One region of the Pseudomonas sp. FG47 genome, then DNA from elsewhere that is predicted to be linked to it. Evidence: riboswitches for the same ligand, from Rfam matches in the RefSeq annotation. Region 1 holds a riboswitch; the other holds the start of a gene.
What was found. A riboswitch is a leader RNA that binds a small molecule or an ion and turns the genes downstream of it on or off. The one in region 1 is predicted to bind cobalamin.
Positions count from the first base shown of each region.

Region 2: another riboswitch for cobalamin. It lies ahead of ACODS5_RS20530 (ABC transporter ATP-binding protein); the one in region 1 lies ahead of ACODS5_RS04355 (ABC transporter substrate-binding protein).

Region 1 is NZ_JBMDJI010000003.1:24,543-32,345, forward strand. Features, by position in the region: gene ACODS5_RS04340 (substrate-binding domain-containing protein) at 1-991, opposite strand, end outside; gene ACODS5_RS04345 (substrate-binding domain-containing protein) at 1,098-2,243, opposite strand; gene ACODS5_RS04350 (acetyltransferase domain-containing protein) at 2,688-3,854, shown strand; cobalamin riboswitch at 3,881-4,078, shown strand; gene ACODS5_RS04355 (ABC transporter substrate-binding protein) at 4,192-5,217, shown strand; gene ACODS5_RS04360 (FecCD family ABC transporter permease) at 5,214-6,230, shown strand; gene ACODS5_RS04365 (ABC transporter ATP-binding protein) at 6,227-7,033, shown strand; gene ACODS5_RS04370 (OprD family porin) at 7,030-7,803, shown strand, end outside.
Region 2 is NZ_JBMDJI010000036.1:28,415-36,217, forward strand. Features, by position in the region: gene ACODS5_RS20515 (hypothetical protein) at 37-339, opposite strand; gene ACODS5_RS20520 (FecCD family ABC transporter permease) at 562-1,587, opposite strand; gene ACODS5_RS20525 (ABC transporter substrate-binding protein) at 1,584-2,546, opposite strand; gene ACODS5_RS20530 (ABC transporter ATP-binding protein) at 2,543-3,319, opposite strand; cobalamin riboswitch at 3,436-3,616, opposite strand; gene ACODS5_RS20535 (hypothetical protein) at 3,755-4,222, opposite strand; gene paaE (1,2-phenylacetyl-CoA epoxidase subunit PaaE) at 4,569-5,645, opposite strand; gene paaD (1,2-phenylacetyl-CoA epoxidase subunit PaaD) at 5,661-6,185, opposite strand; gene paaC (1,2-phenylacetyl-CoA epoxidase subunit PaaC) at 6,172-6,930, opposite strand; gene paaB (1,2-phenylacetyl-CoA epoxidase subunit PaaB) at 6,939-7,220, opposite strand; gene paaA (1,2-phenylacetyl-CoA epoxidase subunit PaaA) at 7,248-7,803, opposite strand, start outside.

The DNA of each region.
Region 1 (7,803 bases):
GAATCGCCCGGGTATCCGCGGGGTTCTGATAGCACTGGCCGAGCAGCAGGTTGCTGAAACCGACGATGGGGTAACCCGTGCTGGCAACCGGCAGGTCGCCGGCGGCACTGCCATAGGTCGGTACCCAACGCAGCGGGTTGCCGCGCTCGGCGGCGCTGGCCGGCGCCTGCGGGGTACCCAGCCCGGCCTGGGCCGCCAGCACGGTGGGTAGCGCCGCCGTCCCGGCGGCCATGGGCAGCTTGCTGACCCGGGCGACCTTGCTGTTCTTGCCCGCTTCGGTGTAGTTGGCGGCCACGTAGCCGATGGCCCCGTCGTTAAGGTTGACCTGAGCCGTCACGTCGGCACTGGTGGCAACCGCCAGCCAATGGCCAGGCGGGGTGGCGAGGCTGGCGGTGGTGAAGCGGGACGCTACCCTGAATGCCGACGGGCAGCTGTCGTTGAGGAACCGCGACAGCACCTCGGTGGTACCGCTGTCGCCCGCGCGGTACACCACCCGTACCGGCGTGCTGTCGGCAGTGCCCAGCACCTGGCCCCAGGTGGCCAACGCCCCGGAGAACACCCCGCACAACTGCTGAGCGCTGAGCTGGAGCGTATCGAGCCCGCTCTTCTGATAGGGAATCGCCACCGCCATGCCGGCCACCGGCACCTGGATCATCGGCCCGTAGGCGCTTTGCCGAGTGCTGCGATAGCTGGCCAGTTCGCTGGCCGTGAGCACTGCCTCGCCCGCGGCGAAATCGACGGTGCCACCCGCCGCCTGCCAGATCAGCGTCGGATCGTTGGCCAGGAACGCCTGCTTGCCGGCCAGGCTGTTGACGGCGCTGTAGGTGAAACCATCGGGCAACAGCCGTGGCAGCGTGGGGTACAGCGGGTTGCCGGTGTAAAGCCGCTTCACCGCCGTGGAACCGCCACCGTTGACCTCGGCGCAGGCCGTGCCGGCCAGCAGCGCGGCACAGGCCAGGGCGGCCAGTTGCAGGGATCTTTGCTTGAACACGTGTTGGGCTCCTTCATGCACACGAAGAAAACCCCGGCGGCGCCCACGGGCACCGCCAGGGTCATGCCCTCATCCAATAGATGCGGGCCACTGGGGAACAGCCGTATTACGAGCGACCGATACCGTTGCAGACGTTGCTGTTGCCGATATCGAGGCCTTCGTTGCCAGCGTTGCTGATGAAGGCTTTCTTGACTTCTGCGGCAAACGCCGGTGGCACCGGCACGAACGAGTGGATGCCGATGGCCAGGTCGTGGTTGCCGCTGTACAAGTCGTCGAGGAAGCCGCGAACCGCGGTGGCATCGGCGGCGTCCTTGTAGCATTGGCCAACCAGCAGGTTGGTGTAGCCGACGATCGGGTAGCCGGTGGTCGGGACCGGTTTGTCGCTGGCACCACGACCGAAGGTGACAGCCCAGCTGGCTGGGTTGGCACGGTCGGTGCTCGGGGCGGTGGCGCTGCCCAGGGCGATCTGCGCCTGGTCGACGGTCGGCAGCACCGCGGTGCCACTGGCCAGCTTGCTGACACGGGCGACCTGGGCATTGTTGGCGGTGTCGACGAAGTCAGGGCTGACGTAGCCGATGGCGCCGTCGGTAGCGTTCACCGCGTTGACCACATCGGCGCTGCCAGCAACGGCTTGCCAGGTGCTCGGCTCGGTGCCGACGTTGGCGCTGGTGAAGGTGCTGCTGACCGAGAAGGCAGTCGGGCAAGAATCGTTGAGGAAGCGCGCCAGCAGTTCGGTGGTGCCGCTGCTACCGGCACGGTAGATCACCTTGATCGGGGTGGTGTCGCCGTTGCCCAGCAGGGCACCCCAGGTAGCGATGCTGCCGGAGAACACGCCGCACAGTTGCGCGGCGTTGACCTGCAGGTTGCTGACACCGTTGCGGTGGTAAGGAATGGTCACGCTGGTACCGACCGCCGGTACCTGGACCAGCTTGCCCCAGGCAGCGGCGCGGGTGCTGTTGTAGGTCGACAGTTCGCTGGCGCTGAGCACCGAGTCGGAGCCGGCGAAGTCGACGTTGGTGCCGGCAGGCTGGTTGATCGACGCAGGCGCGTTGGTCAGGAAAGCGGTCTTGCCACCGCCGCTGCCCACGCCGGTGTAGCTGAAGCCGCTTGGCAGGATACCTTCCCAGGTGGCGTTGCCGTTGTACAGCGGCTCAGGCAGGGTGGCACCGCCGCCGACCACGGCGGCCATGGATTGGGCCGAAGCCAGGGTAGCAGCCACCAGGGAGGCGGCGATCACAGTACGCTTAAACATGAAGCAATCTCCTATCGTCGTGTTCGTACGTTGAGTGGGTCGCGCATTGCTGTGGCCGAGGCCGTACACCCTGATCCAGAGGGGCTGGAGGCCTGTCCACGAAGGCAACATTCGCAGCTTGTGGTGACAGCCAAAGGAAAAAACATCGGGAGTTCGGCAGGGAAAAACTCGGGTGTCGCGGGGTGGTTCCGGCGGTTTTTCCGGGAGGTGAAGGAGGCAGGCCAGCGGTTATGGGTGATGCTGATCTGGAGGATTACCCGCAAGGCACTCGGGAGGTTGGCCAGGCCGCGAAAAAAGTTTCAATGCAGAGTGACTGATAGGCGCTGCTGGGGTCGTGGTGAACGCCTGGTGGCCCTCCACACGAAATCGAGCTGTTCAGGCGCCAGTGAAATGTTATACGATAACATTTGATTTGAAATGCCATTCCTGTCTGCGACCCAGCCAATGACCAGCGCCACTGCCCCTTCCCCCCTGCCCAACCAACGCCTGCAAAGCATCGACGCCCTACGCGGCCTGGTGATCCTGTTCATGCTCCTGGACCACGTGCGCGAAACCTTCTTTCTGCACCGCCAGGTCAGCGACCCGATGACGATCGATGCCACCGACCCCAGCCTTTTCGCCAGCCGCACCCTGGCGCACCTGTGCGCCCCGGTGTTCGTGCTGCTCACCGGGTTGTCCGCCTGGTTGTACGGCGAAAAGCACCAGGGCCGTGGCGACGTCTCGGCCTTTCTGTTCAAGCGCGGGCTGTTCCTGGTCGTGCTGGAGGTCACCTTGGTCAACTTCGCCTGGACCTTCCAGCTGCCACCCAGTGTGATCTACCTGCAGGTGATCTGGGCCATAGGCCTGAGCATGATCGCCCTGTCGCTGCTGGTGTGGTTGCCACGCCCGGCGCTTATCGCCCTGGGCGCGCTGATCGTCGCTGGCCACAACCTGCTCGATGGCCTGCACTTCGAGCAGGCATCGGCCCTGCATGTGCCCTGGGCGGTCCTGCACGATCGCGGCTGGTTGGAGGTCTGCGACAACTTACGCTTGCGCACATCCTATCCGTTGTTGCCGTGGATCGGCGTGATCGTCCTGGGCTACGCCCTTGGCCCATGGTTCGCCCGCACCAGCCAGGCCGATGCCCGCCAACGGCGGCTGCTGCTGGCCGGGGCTCTGGCCCTGCTGGGTTTCGTTGCACTGCGCCTGCTCAATGGTTACGGCGAAGCGCCCTGGAGCAGTTACCCCAGTGTCACGCAGACGCTGATGAGTTTCTTCAACATCACCAAGTACCCACCTTCGCTGCTGTTCCTGGCCCTGACCCTGGGCGCCGGGCTGCTGTTGCTACGCGCCTTCGAGCGTGCCGGCAGCGCTCGCTGGATCGGCGCGCTGGCGGTGTTCGGCGCGGCGCCGATGTTCTTCTACCTGCTGCACCTGTATGTGCTCAAGGGGCTGTACCTGGCCAGCGTCGGCCTGTTCGGCCGCAACCAGGGCGAATATTTCGGTTTCGAGGGTGTCGCCGCGGTCTGGCTGCTGGCCATGTTGCTGGCTGCCGCGCTGTACCTGCCGGTCCGCGGCTTCGCCCGGTTGAAGGCGCGGCGCCGCGACCTGGCCTGGCTCAAGTACCTGTAAAGGCGTTTCGCCCGGCGGTGCGATGGTCTACCATGCCGCCCGCCGGTTTCCACACGGAATCAAAAGGGAATCCCAGGCGCGTCCAGCGCGCGCCGAACGGAACTGCCCCCGCAACTGTAGGTGCCGAGCCCACGCCATCGATGCCACTGGATGATCCATCCGGGAAGGCCGGCGTCGGGCCTGGACGCACCAGTCAGGAGACCTGCCGGCACGTGTTCACCAACCGGCGGGGTGTCCGGGATGGTCATCCGCCTTGCGCTCGCAGCCCCTCGCTCGTGCCCGGCGATGCCTGTCCGTGCCCATGACCGCACAACGCAAGACAGGAGACCGCCCCACCATGTTGCCCCACCTCGCCACCGTCGTCGCCGGCTTGACCCTGTGCGCGCTGGCCCAGGCCGATAGCCCTGCCAGTGCCACCCAGTATCCGTTGACCCTCGACAACTGCGGCGTGCCCCAGACCTTCGCCCGGGCGCCCGAACGCGCGGTGACCATCGGCCAGGCCGGCAGCGAACTGCTCTATGCCCTGGGCCTGGGCGAACGCCTGGCCGGCACTTCGTTGTGGTTCAACAACGTACTGCCCGAGTTCAAGGCGCAGAACGACAAGGTCGAGCGCCTGGCCGATAACGAACCAAGTTTCGAGGCGGTGGTGGCCAAGCGTCCGCAACTGGTGGTGGTGCAGTTCGAATGGATGGTCGGTGCCCAAGGCGCGGTCGCCACCCGCGAACAGTTCGCCGAATTGCAGATTCCCACCTACCTGCTGCCCTCCGATTGCGAAGGCAAGGACAACCTGGTGGGCGCCGATGGCACCCGTCTGCAACCGTTCAAGGTGCAGAGCATCTACAAGAGCATCAGCCAACTGGCCGAGATCTTCGACGTGCAGGCGCACGGCGCCGCCCTCAACACAGCACTCCAGGGCAGCCTGCAGCGTGCTCAGCAACAACTGGTGGGCAAGGACCTGAGCCACACCAGCGCGTTGTTCTGGTTCTCCAGCGCCGACCTGGCGCTCGACCCGTACGTGGCCGGCCGTCAGGGCGTGGCCGACTTCATGCTGCAGACCCTAGGGGTGCGCAACGTGGTCGAGTCCAACGAGGAATGGCCGACCGTAGGCTGGGAAACCCTGGCCAAGGCCAATCCCACCTGGCTGATCATCGCGCGCATGGACCGACGCCGCTACCCTGCCGATGACTATCAGAAGAAACTCCAGTTCCTGCGCAGCGACCCGCTGACCCGCAACATGGAGGCGGTGAAACAGGACCGCATCATCGTCCTCGACGCCGATGCCATGCAGGCCGGCCTGCGTCTGTTCCGCGGGCTGCAAGTGCTGTCCACGGCCTTCGCCAGCGGTAAAGCGGCGCAACCATGAGTCGCCTGCTGCCCCTTGGCGCCTTCGCGCTGCTCGCCCTGGGCCTGGCCATGCTCGCGGGTATCGCCATCGGCGAAACCCCAGTGAGCGCCGAAGTGTTCTGGCAGGTGCTGGCCAATCATCTGTGGCAAGCGGGCTACCCACTCGATCCGATCGACGCCGGCATCGTCTGGAACTACCGGTTGCCGCGTACCCTGGTGGCCGCTGCCTGCGGCGCGGGCCTGGCCACCTGCGGGGTGATTCTCCAGGCGTTGCTGCGCAACCCGCTGGCAGAGCCGTATTTGCTGGGCCTGTCCGCCGGGGCCTCGACCGGCGCCGTGGCGGTCGGCCTGCTCGGCCTGGGCGGCGCGGCGCTGTCGCTGTCCGGCGGCGCCTTCCTCGGCGCACTGGCGGCCTTTGCCTTGGTGCTGGCGCTGTCCCGGGCCAGCGGCAGCCGCCATGACAATACCCAGGTGATCCTTGCCGGGATCGCCGGCTCGCAGCTGTTCAACGCGCTCACCGCGTTCCTGATCACCAAATCCGCCACCGCCGAGCAAGCCCGCGGCATCCTGTTCTGGCTGCTGGGCAACCTCAGCGGGGTGCGCTGGCCATCGGTAGCCCTGGCGGTACCGATGGCCGTGCTGGGGCTGCTGGTCTGCCTGGGCCATCGGCGGGCATTGGATGCCTTCACCTTCGGCGCCGATTCCGCCGCCTCGCTCGGTGTGCCAGTGCGCCGCACCCAGCTGCTGCTGATCAGCTGCGCGGCATTGGTGACCGCGGTGATGGTGTCGATCGTCGGCGCCATCGGTTTCGTCGGGCTGGTCATTCCCCATGCGCTGCGCCTGTTGCTGGGCCCCGGGCACAGCCGCCTGGTGCCGGCCAGCGCGCTGGGCGGGGCGTTGTTCCTGATCGTCGCCGATATCCTGTCGCGCACGCTGATCGCCGGCCAGGTGGTTCCGGTGGGTGTGGTCACCGCACTGATCGGCGCGCCGCTGTTCGCACTGATCCTGGTCAGCCGTCGGGGGCGCCCATGACGGCGCTGCACACCCCCGCAATGGCCCCCATCAGTTGCCAGGGCGTGCACCTGCGCCTAGGTGGGCGCGAGGTGCTGCATGGTATCGACCTGGCCGTTCGGCCCGGCGAGACCCTCGGCCTGGTCGGCCCCAATGGCTCCGGCAAGTCCACCTTGCTCAAGCTGCTGGCCGGGCTGCGCGCGCCCAGCAGCGGCAGCGTCCAGTTGCTCGGCACACCCCTGGCGGCCCTGCCCCGCCGCCGTGTCGCCCAGGCCCTGGCCCTGGTCGAGCAGCAGGCCGACACCCTGGATGCGATCCGCGTGTTCGACGCCGTCGCCCTGGGCCGCACCCCCTGGCTATCGGCCCTGGCTCCCTTCGGAGCAGGCGACCGCGCCATCGTCGAGCAGGCACTGGCCGACGTCGACGCCAGTCACCTGGGCCAACGCCGCTGGGGTGAGCTGTCAGGCGGCGAACGCCAACGTGTGCATATCGCCCGCGCACTGGCGCAACGCCCGCAGGTATTGTTGCTGGATGAGCCGACCAACCACCTCGACATCCAGCACCAGTTGACTTTGCTCGGCCAGGTCCAGGCGCTGCCGATAACGACCCTGGTGGCGTTGCACGACCTCAATCAGGCGCTGACCTGCGATCGCCTGGCCGTGCTCGATCAGGGCCGTCTGCTGGCCCTCGGCAAACCGGCGCAGGTGCTGACACCCGAGCGACTGCTCGCTACCTTCGGCGTGCACGCCCACTACCTCATCGACCCTTTCGACGGCGCGCGCATCCTGCGCTTTCGCGCCCCTGAGCCGGGAAAACGCCCGTGAAGCCCCTGGCCCTCGCCCTCCCCTTGCTGGGCTTGACACCCCTGGCTCTGGCCGATTCCAGCCAGTCGCAGGCCAAGGGCTGGCTCGCCGACAGCCGTTGGCAGTTGCTCAACCGCAGCGTCTTCGACCAGCGCGACTACCGCCATGGCGGGCGCAACAGCGGCGCGCGCAACGCCTACAAACCCCGCGCCGAGCGCAACGGCAAGGCTGAGGAATGGGCCTATGGTTTGATGGGCACGTTCAACTCGGGCTTCACCCAAGGACCTGTCGGGGTTGGCGTGGATGCCCATGCCTTCCTCGGCGTGCAGCTGGACAGCGGCGGCGGCCGTGCCGGCAAGGCGCGGCTACTGGGGCTGGACAATCAAGGTCATGCCAAGCGCGACTACAGCCGTGGCGGCGCGGCACTGAAGCTGCGGGCCTCCAACACCGTGCTGTCCTATGGCGAGCAGCGGGTCAGGACACCAGTGTTCAGCTCATCCGACAGCCGCCTGCTGCCCGAAACCGCCACCGGCCTGTTCCTCACCAGCCAGGAACTGGATACGCTCAAGCTGGTTGCCGGACACTTCAGCGAAAGCACCGATCGCAACGCCTCCAGCCACGACCGGGGCTTCGTGGTCAACTACTCCAACGCCCGCCAGGGCAAGCAGTTCGACTTGGCCGGCGCCGTATGGAACCCGTCCGCCACGCTCAGCGCCAGTCTCTACACCTCGCGTTATCAGGACAGCTGGAACCAACATTATCTCGCCAGCACCCTGAGCCATGCCCTGGAC
Region 2 (7,803 bases), on a different contig from region 1:
TTGCGAGACAGGGCACTAAGGTGACGCTGCGAATGGTCACTGGAAGGTCGGCGCCTGACCTTCCTTCCAGCAGTTGGGTGATGGGGTGACCAGGCCCATGCCGGCGATGGCCACCATGCCGCCACTGGCCACTTGGCAGTCGAACTGCCCTTTGCCGGTGCTCACGGTGTAGTAGGTGGTGGAGGAGTCGCTGCGCAGGTTGCTGACCTTGCTCACCGGCACGCCGAGGGTGACCTCGGTGCGTTGCTTGAGGGTGTCGGCATTGGGCGAGGCGGTCTGGCAACCGGCCACGGCGGCGAGGCCGGCGAGCAGGACCAGGGACTTGATGGGGAGGGACATGGGGATCATCGCGTTGCTTCCTTGGCATTGTTCTCGGAACGCCACCCGCCCGGCCAGGAAAGGGAGGTACTGGCCGGACGAGGGGTAGAACGACTATAGCGTCGCTGTACCCTGCGGGATGTAGGGCAGATGTGCTAGGTGGCTAATGGCCGCCTGGTGCTACTTCAGGGGCGGCTGATAGGCGCTGCAAAGGCCAGCGGCGCATGCCCACGGGGCCAGCGCTCACCCCCTGCGCCGCAGCAACATGATAAAAAATCCGCCCCCCAACGCCGCCGTGGCAATACCGATGGGCAGGTCCTGCGGCGCAATCAAGGTACGCGCCGCCAAATCGACCCAGACCACGAACAATGCCCCCAGCAACGCGCAAACCGGCAACAGCCGACGGTGCTCGGCGCCGACCAGGCGCCGGGCCATGTGCGGCAGCATCAACCCGACGAAACCGATAGCCCCGGACAACGACACCAGCACACCGGTGAGCAACGCGCAGCCGACGAACACCACGGCGCGCACACGGCGCGTGTCGAAGCCCAGGCTGACCGCGGTCTGTTCGCCGCTCATCAGCGCATTGAGCGCGCGAGCCAGCGCCATCAGCAGGGCAAAACCGGCCAGCACGGCCAACCCTGGCAGCCACAGCAGCGACCATTGCGCCAGGCCCAGCCCGCCGAGCATCCAGAACATCACCGAGCTGGCGGCATGGGGGTCACCGGTGTACAGCATCAGGTTGGCCAAGGCCATCACCACGAACGACACCGCCACCCCGGCCAGCAACAGTTGCTCGCTGTCCAGGCGCCCACGCCGGCTGGCAACGCCCAGCACCAGCAGCATGCAACCGAGGGCGCCGACAAAGGCCGCCAAGGGCAGGCTCAGCACCCCGGCGAAAGGCCCAAGGTACAGCACCACCAGCACCGCCCCTAGTACCGCGCCCGAACTCACGCCCAACAGGTGCGGGTCGGCCAGCGGGTTGCGGGTGACCGCTTGCAGGGCGCTGCCGACCAGGGCCAACCCGGCACCGACCAAAGCCCCCAGCAACACTCGTGGCGCGCGGATCTGCCAGACGATCTGGGTCTGGCCACGGCCGGCGTCTGTCGCCGGGGCCAGGCCCAGTTGCTGCAACACGATCTCCAGTATCTTGCCTGCTGGTACCTGCGCTGCGCCGAAGCCCAGCGACAACAGGCATGAGGCAAACAGTGCGGCGCCCAGGCCGATCAACAGCAGGCGGTAGCCGATAGGACGGCGCAACAAGCTCACCGTTGCGCCCCGGCAAAGCGCTGCGGGTGCAGCGCCTGGGCGAGACGTTCAATGGCCTCGGCGTTGTCCACCGATGGCGTCACCTGCAGATAGGACAACACCACGAAGCGCTTTTGGCGAATCGCCGTGACGCTGCCCAGCGCCGGGTGCTGCAACAGGTAGTCGCGTTTTTGCTGCCAGGTGGTCGGGCCGTAGTCGACGATGACGATTACCTCGGGATCGCGCTCGACCACGCTTTCCCAGCTGACCTCGGTCCAGCTGGCAGGCACGTCGGCCATGACATTACTGCCGCCGGCCGTATCGATCAGTGCCTGGGGCATGCCCAGGCTGCCGGAGGTGGTGGGGCGGTCCTCGCCGCTGTCGTAGAGAAACACCCGTGGTCGGGCCTGGAGCGAGGCCAACGAAGCGCGGACTCGTGCGATACGCAGGCGCAGTTGCTCGACCAGACTGTCGGCCCGTGCGCTGACGCCGAAGATCCGGCCCAGGTTGCCCAGGTCGGTGTACAGGTCGTCGAGGCTTGCCGGGTGCCAGGGCATGATCCGTGAGCAGGATTCGCTCAGTTCGTATACCGGAATGCCGAACGTTGCCAGGCGCTGCGGGGTGAGCGGCCCGCCGACCTGCATGCCATAGCTCCAGCCGGCGAACAGAAAGTCGGCGTCGGCCGCGAGCAGGGTTTCCACCGACGGATAGCGCGATGCCAGTTCCGGCAGGCCGTGCAGGGCCTCGCGCATCGTCGGGGCGAGGCTTTTCCAGCCACTGATGCCGCTGTAGCCGACCATGCGCTCGCGCAGCCCCAGTGCCAGCAGCATGCCGGTCAAGTTGACGTCGTGGCTCACCGCCCGTTGCGGTGGCTGGCTGAAGGTGACCGCGCGCTCGCAACTGCGCACGGTCACGGGGAAGCCTTGTGCCAGGGCACACAGTGGCAGGCAGGCGAACAGGGCAAGCAACAGGCGGGTCATGCGTGACGAATCCAGGTAATGCGTGGGTGCTCGCCCACGGGGTGACGGTCGACCAGGGCGTGAACCCCGAACACCTCGGCCAGGCATTGCTCGGTCAACACCTCGGCGGGCGTGCCCTGGGCGATGATCCGGCCTTGCTCGATCAGGTACAGGCGGTCGCAGAACGTCGCCGCCAGGTTGAGGTCGTGGAAGCTGGCCAGCAAGCCCAGGCCGCTGCCGCGCAGGTGTTGCAGCAGGGCGAGCTGGTGGCGTGGGTCGAGGTGGTTGGTCGGCTCGTCGAGAATCAGCAGGCGCGGCTGCTGGGCCAAGGCCCGGGCCAGCAGCACACGCTGCTTTTCGCCACCGGACAGGCTGGCGAAGCCTTGCTCGGCGCGATCCTGCAGGCCCAGCTGGCGCAGGGCGTGGTCCACCGGCGCCGAATCGCCGCCTGCGTCGAGCCAGCCCAGGTGCGGGGTGCGACCCATGGCCACGACGTCGCGCACGCTCAGGCCGAAATCCTCGGGAAACTCCTGGAGCATCACCGCCACCCGCTGGGCCAGCCAGCGCGGCGGGTGCAGCCAGATATCCTCGCCATCGAGCAGCACCCGGCCAGCCCGTGGCCGGCTGAAACGGTAGGCGCAGCGCAGCAGGCTGGTCTTGCCGCTGCCATTGGGCCCGATCAGGCCGACGAATTCGCCGGATTGGACCTTGAGGTCGATACCGGCCAGCAGGTCCGGCCCGGTGGCGGACAGCGACCAGTGCAGGCGCTCTAGGTGCAGCAGGGAACAAGACATGGATGGACACCGCAGGAATGAATGAGCCCGACGGTGACGGTGCGAGACGGCCGCGCAGGCGCGCGGGCGCCTGGCAAGCTGAGCGCACCCGCCCTCCGCGGGAATGGCCATGGGCGAATCAGGCCGGTCTCCGGGCTGGCGAGGGTCATCGGGCATTCACCTTCCCATGCGCGGGGCACAGTGGCGTGTCGAATGCCAGGCTCGCTTACCGTTGCGGGGGCAGCGCCGGACTTCTCGCGCGGGCGAGGCACCGGCTTCCCGTTTAATCCCTGGCGCGGCGGCCAGGGACACCTGAAAGCAGGGGCGCATCTGAGCATTTATGCCCATGGGAGTCAACGCATGCCTTTTGTTGCTCTGCCAGGTCGCCTATTGCTCAGAGTGGGTGCCGATCCATTGCGCGAAATCTGTAACCACCTGTCGCTGATAGAAGGTGGCTTAAGTGGGGCGGAAGTTGAACGTCTCGCCGCTCATTTCAAGAGTCAAATTGTAGCGGCCACTCTTCTTGTCAAGAGTCACGCAATGGAATTTTTCCGGGCCGCTTGTTTCGGGTGGACCCAGCTTCGGTTCAACGATGAGTAGACGTATGAATGTCAAGGCATCGTCATCATTGAGGCGTGCCGTCACGCTTTTTTGCGGCAGCCCTAAATATGAAATATCAATTTCTACATTTCTCGCGTTGTCGAATTTGTAAAAATACCAAGTATTAAGCCAGAACCACACATCTCCAGGCGCTGATTTAAAGGCGTCCGCATGTATCAATCTATCTTCATTCGGAATGGTCGTGACGGAGGCAATGGTGGTGCCGCTCTTGGGCTTCAGTCGCCACATGTCTATCAAGTAAGACTTGAAGCCCGTTGCCTCGGTTTCGACGACGTATAGAAGACGAAGCCAGTGTCCGCCCACTTGTCAACTTCTTCATCCTTGCTCCAATAAAATTTGTATTGCACATCTGGCTTGAGGTTGTTAATCACCTTGAATGTCTGCAGATCGGTAGCCATGCTCGACTCCCTCTTCGAATAGATCAACCCGCTGCAACTCACCTTACTCTGCGCTGATAAAATCGACACCTAGTAAAATTACCAGTATCAACGATTCGATGATAATAGTTACCACGCCTTATATGCTCGCAGGAGAGTACGGGTTTTTGGCACGCCCCTGACTGCCCAAGGCAAAAACGATTGTGCAAGGTTGCTGGGCTGCGGGATCGCGTTGCGCGCCTTTCGCGGCATCGATACCGTAGCCCGTGGTATCAAAGCTGGTCGAAGTCCAGCACCACCTTGTCGCTGATCGGGAAACTCTGGCACGACAGCACGTAGCCGGCCGCCACTTCGTAGTCCTCCAGGGCATGGTTGCTGTCCATCTCCACCTCGCCCTCGATCACCTTGCACTTGCAGGTCGAGCACACCCCGGCCTTGCACGAATAGGGCAGCTCGGCACCAATGGCGTTGCCGGCGTCGAGCACGCTGACGGTGTTGCGCGGCAGGTCGAAGGCCAGCGCCCGACCATCGCTGATCACGGTGATTTGACTACTGCTGGCGTCGAGCTGGCGAGCGGCCTCGCGTGCCTCGCGGCGGGCCGTGCCATCGGCGGCGGCGAACAGTTCGAAGTGAATGCGCGCCTTGTCCATGCCGTTGGCCTGCAAGCTGTCGCGCACGGTCTCGGTCATGGCCTGGGGGCCGCAGATGAAGGCGGCGTCGAGGTTGGGCACATCCAGCCAGCGAGAGAACAGCTGGCCGCACTTGTCGGCGTCGATGCGGCCGTTGTACAGGTCGACATCCTGTTGTTCACGGCTGAACACGAAGATCAGGTTCAGGCGCTCCAGGTACTGGTTCTTCAGGTCTTCCAAGCGGTCGCGGAACAGCGCGCTGCTGCTGGCCCGGTTGCCGTACAGCAGGGTGAAGCGGCTGTGCGGCTCGCAGGCCAAGGTGGTGGCGATCAGCGACAGGATAGGGGTGATGCCGCTGCCGGCGGCGACGCCCAGGTAGTGGCCCTGGCGGCTCGGCTCCAGTGGCACGAAGAAGCTGCCCGAGGGCGGCATCACCTCCAGTTGCTGGCCGGCCTCGAGCACGTCGTTGGCGAACGCAGAGAAACGCCCGCCCGGCACGCGCTTGACCGCCACGCGCAGTTCGCCGTCCTGCACCGCGCTGCAGATCGAGTAGGAGCGGCGTACTTCTTCATCGTCCAGATGAGTGCGCATGACCAGGTACTGGCCCTGGGTGAAGCGAAAATCGTCCTGCAGGTGGCTGGGCACGTCGAAGGCGATGGACACGGCGTCCCGTGTTTCCTGACGCACTTGCTTGATGGTCAGGCGGTGAAACTGGCTCATGGTGTTCTCCACGGCTCATAGGCATTTGAAATAGTCGAACGGCTCCAGGCACGCGCGACAGCGGTACAGGGCCTTGCAGGCGGTGGAACCGAACTCGCTGAGCAGCTCGGTGTCGCCACTGGCGCATTGCGGGCAGCACACCACGGGGCTATGGCCGTGCAGGCTGGCCCCGCCCTCGGGCGGGGCGATGCCATAGGCAAGCAGGCGTTCACGGCCCAGGGTGCTGATCCAGTCGGTGCTCCAGGCCGGGGTCAGCCGCCGTTCCACGGCGGGGGCCGGAAAGCCGGCGTGTTCCAGGGCCTGGCGGATATCGCCCTCGATCACCTCGGTGGCAGGGCAGCCGGAATAGGTCGGCGTCACCACCAGGTGCAGGTGGCCGGCGCGCCAGTCGAGGTCGCGGACGATGCCCAGGTCGACCACGCTGACCACCGGCACCTCCGGGTCCATTACCTCGGCCAGCACCGCCCAGGCGCGGGCCAGGTCGCCCGGTTGCTGGGCCCGGGCGCCACGGTCGCCGACGATCAGCTCACCAGGTCGCATCGGGGTAGGCCCGTGGCAAAAATTGCATTTCGGCAAGCAGCAGGCCCAGATGCTCGGTGTGCAAGCCTTGGCGGCCGTCGAGGTAGAAGTGGCTGGCGGCCTGGGGCAGCGGCAGCTCGACCGAGGCGAACAGCGCACTGACCGTGGCTTGCCAGCGACGGCCGACCAGGGCCGGGTCGGCGCCGACACCCGCCGCGGCCAGTTGCACCTCGTGGTCGCTGGCGGCGGTCAGCTCGACGGTAAAGCGCCACAGCAGCGGTATGGCGTCGAGCATGCGCCGGCGGCTTTCTGGCGTGCCGTCGCCCAGGCGCTGCACCCACTCGCCGGAGCGGCGCAGGTGATAGGTGACTTCCTTCAGGGCCTTGGCGGCGATGCCGGCGATGCGTTCGTCGCGCGAGGCGCACAGGCCGTCGAGCACGGCATGGTGCCAGGCGTCGTAGAGGAACTGCTTGAGCATGGTCACGGCAAAGTCGCCATTGGGCTGTTCGACCAGCAGCAGGTTACGGAAGGCGCGTTCGTCGCGGCGAAACGCCAGAGCGTCGGCGTCGCGGCCATCGTCCAGCAGCTCAGCGGCGTATTCGAGCCAGTTGCGGGCCTGACCTACCAGGTCGAGACCGACATTCATCAACGCCAGCTCTTCTTCCAGGGCTGGCGCCTTGCCGCACCACTCGCACAGGCGCTGGCCCTGGATCAGGGCGCTGTCGCCGAGCAGCAGCAGGTAGGGGATCAGTGCTTGCTTGTGCATGGCGCGCCTCACATATGGCCGACTTCGGCGGGCAGCTCATAGAAGCTTGCGTGCCGGTAGACCTTGTCGTCCGCCGGGGCGAACAGCGGGTCTTTCTCGTCGGGGGAGGAGGCGATGATCAGCGCCGAAGGCACAACCCACAGGCTGACGCCTTCGCTGCGACGGGTGTAGAGCTCACGGGCATTCTCGATGGCCATGGCGGCATCGGCGGCATGCACGCTGCCGACGTGCTTGTGGTTCAGGCCGTGCTTGCTGCGCACGAAGACTTCGTAAAGGGTCCAGGTGGACATGGTGGTTCCTCAGTATCGCGGGCCGCCTCAGGCGGCGTTCTTGTTCTGTTGTTTGCGGGCGTAGGCTACGGCGGCCTCACGCACCCAGGCGCCGCCTTCGATGGCGTTGCGCCGCTTGGCCAGGCGTTCCTGGTTGCACGGGCCGTTACCTTTGAGCACCTCGTAGAACTCCTGCCACTGGATCTGGCCGAAGTCGTAGTGACCGCGCGCCTCGTTCCACTTCAGCGCCGGGTCCGGCGCGGTGCAGCCGAGCAGCTCGAGTTGCGGCACGGTCTGGTCGATGAAGCGCTGGCGCAGCTCGTCGTTGGTCTGGCGCTTGATCTTCCAGGCCATGGACTGGGCACTGTTGGGCGAGTGCTCGTCGCTGGGGCCGAACATCATCAGCGACGGCCACCACAGACGGTTGATGGCGTCCTGGACCATGTCCTTCTGTGCCTGAGTGCCGTGGCGCATCATGGTCAGCAGCAGCTCGTAGCCTTGGCGCTGGTGGAAACTCTCTTCCTTGCAGATGCGGATCATGGCGCGGGAGTAGGGGCCATAGGAGGTGCGTTGCAGCACCACCTGGTTGACGATGGCGGCGCCG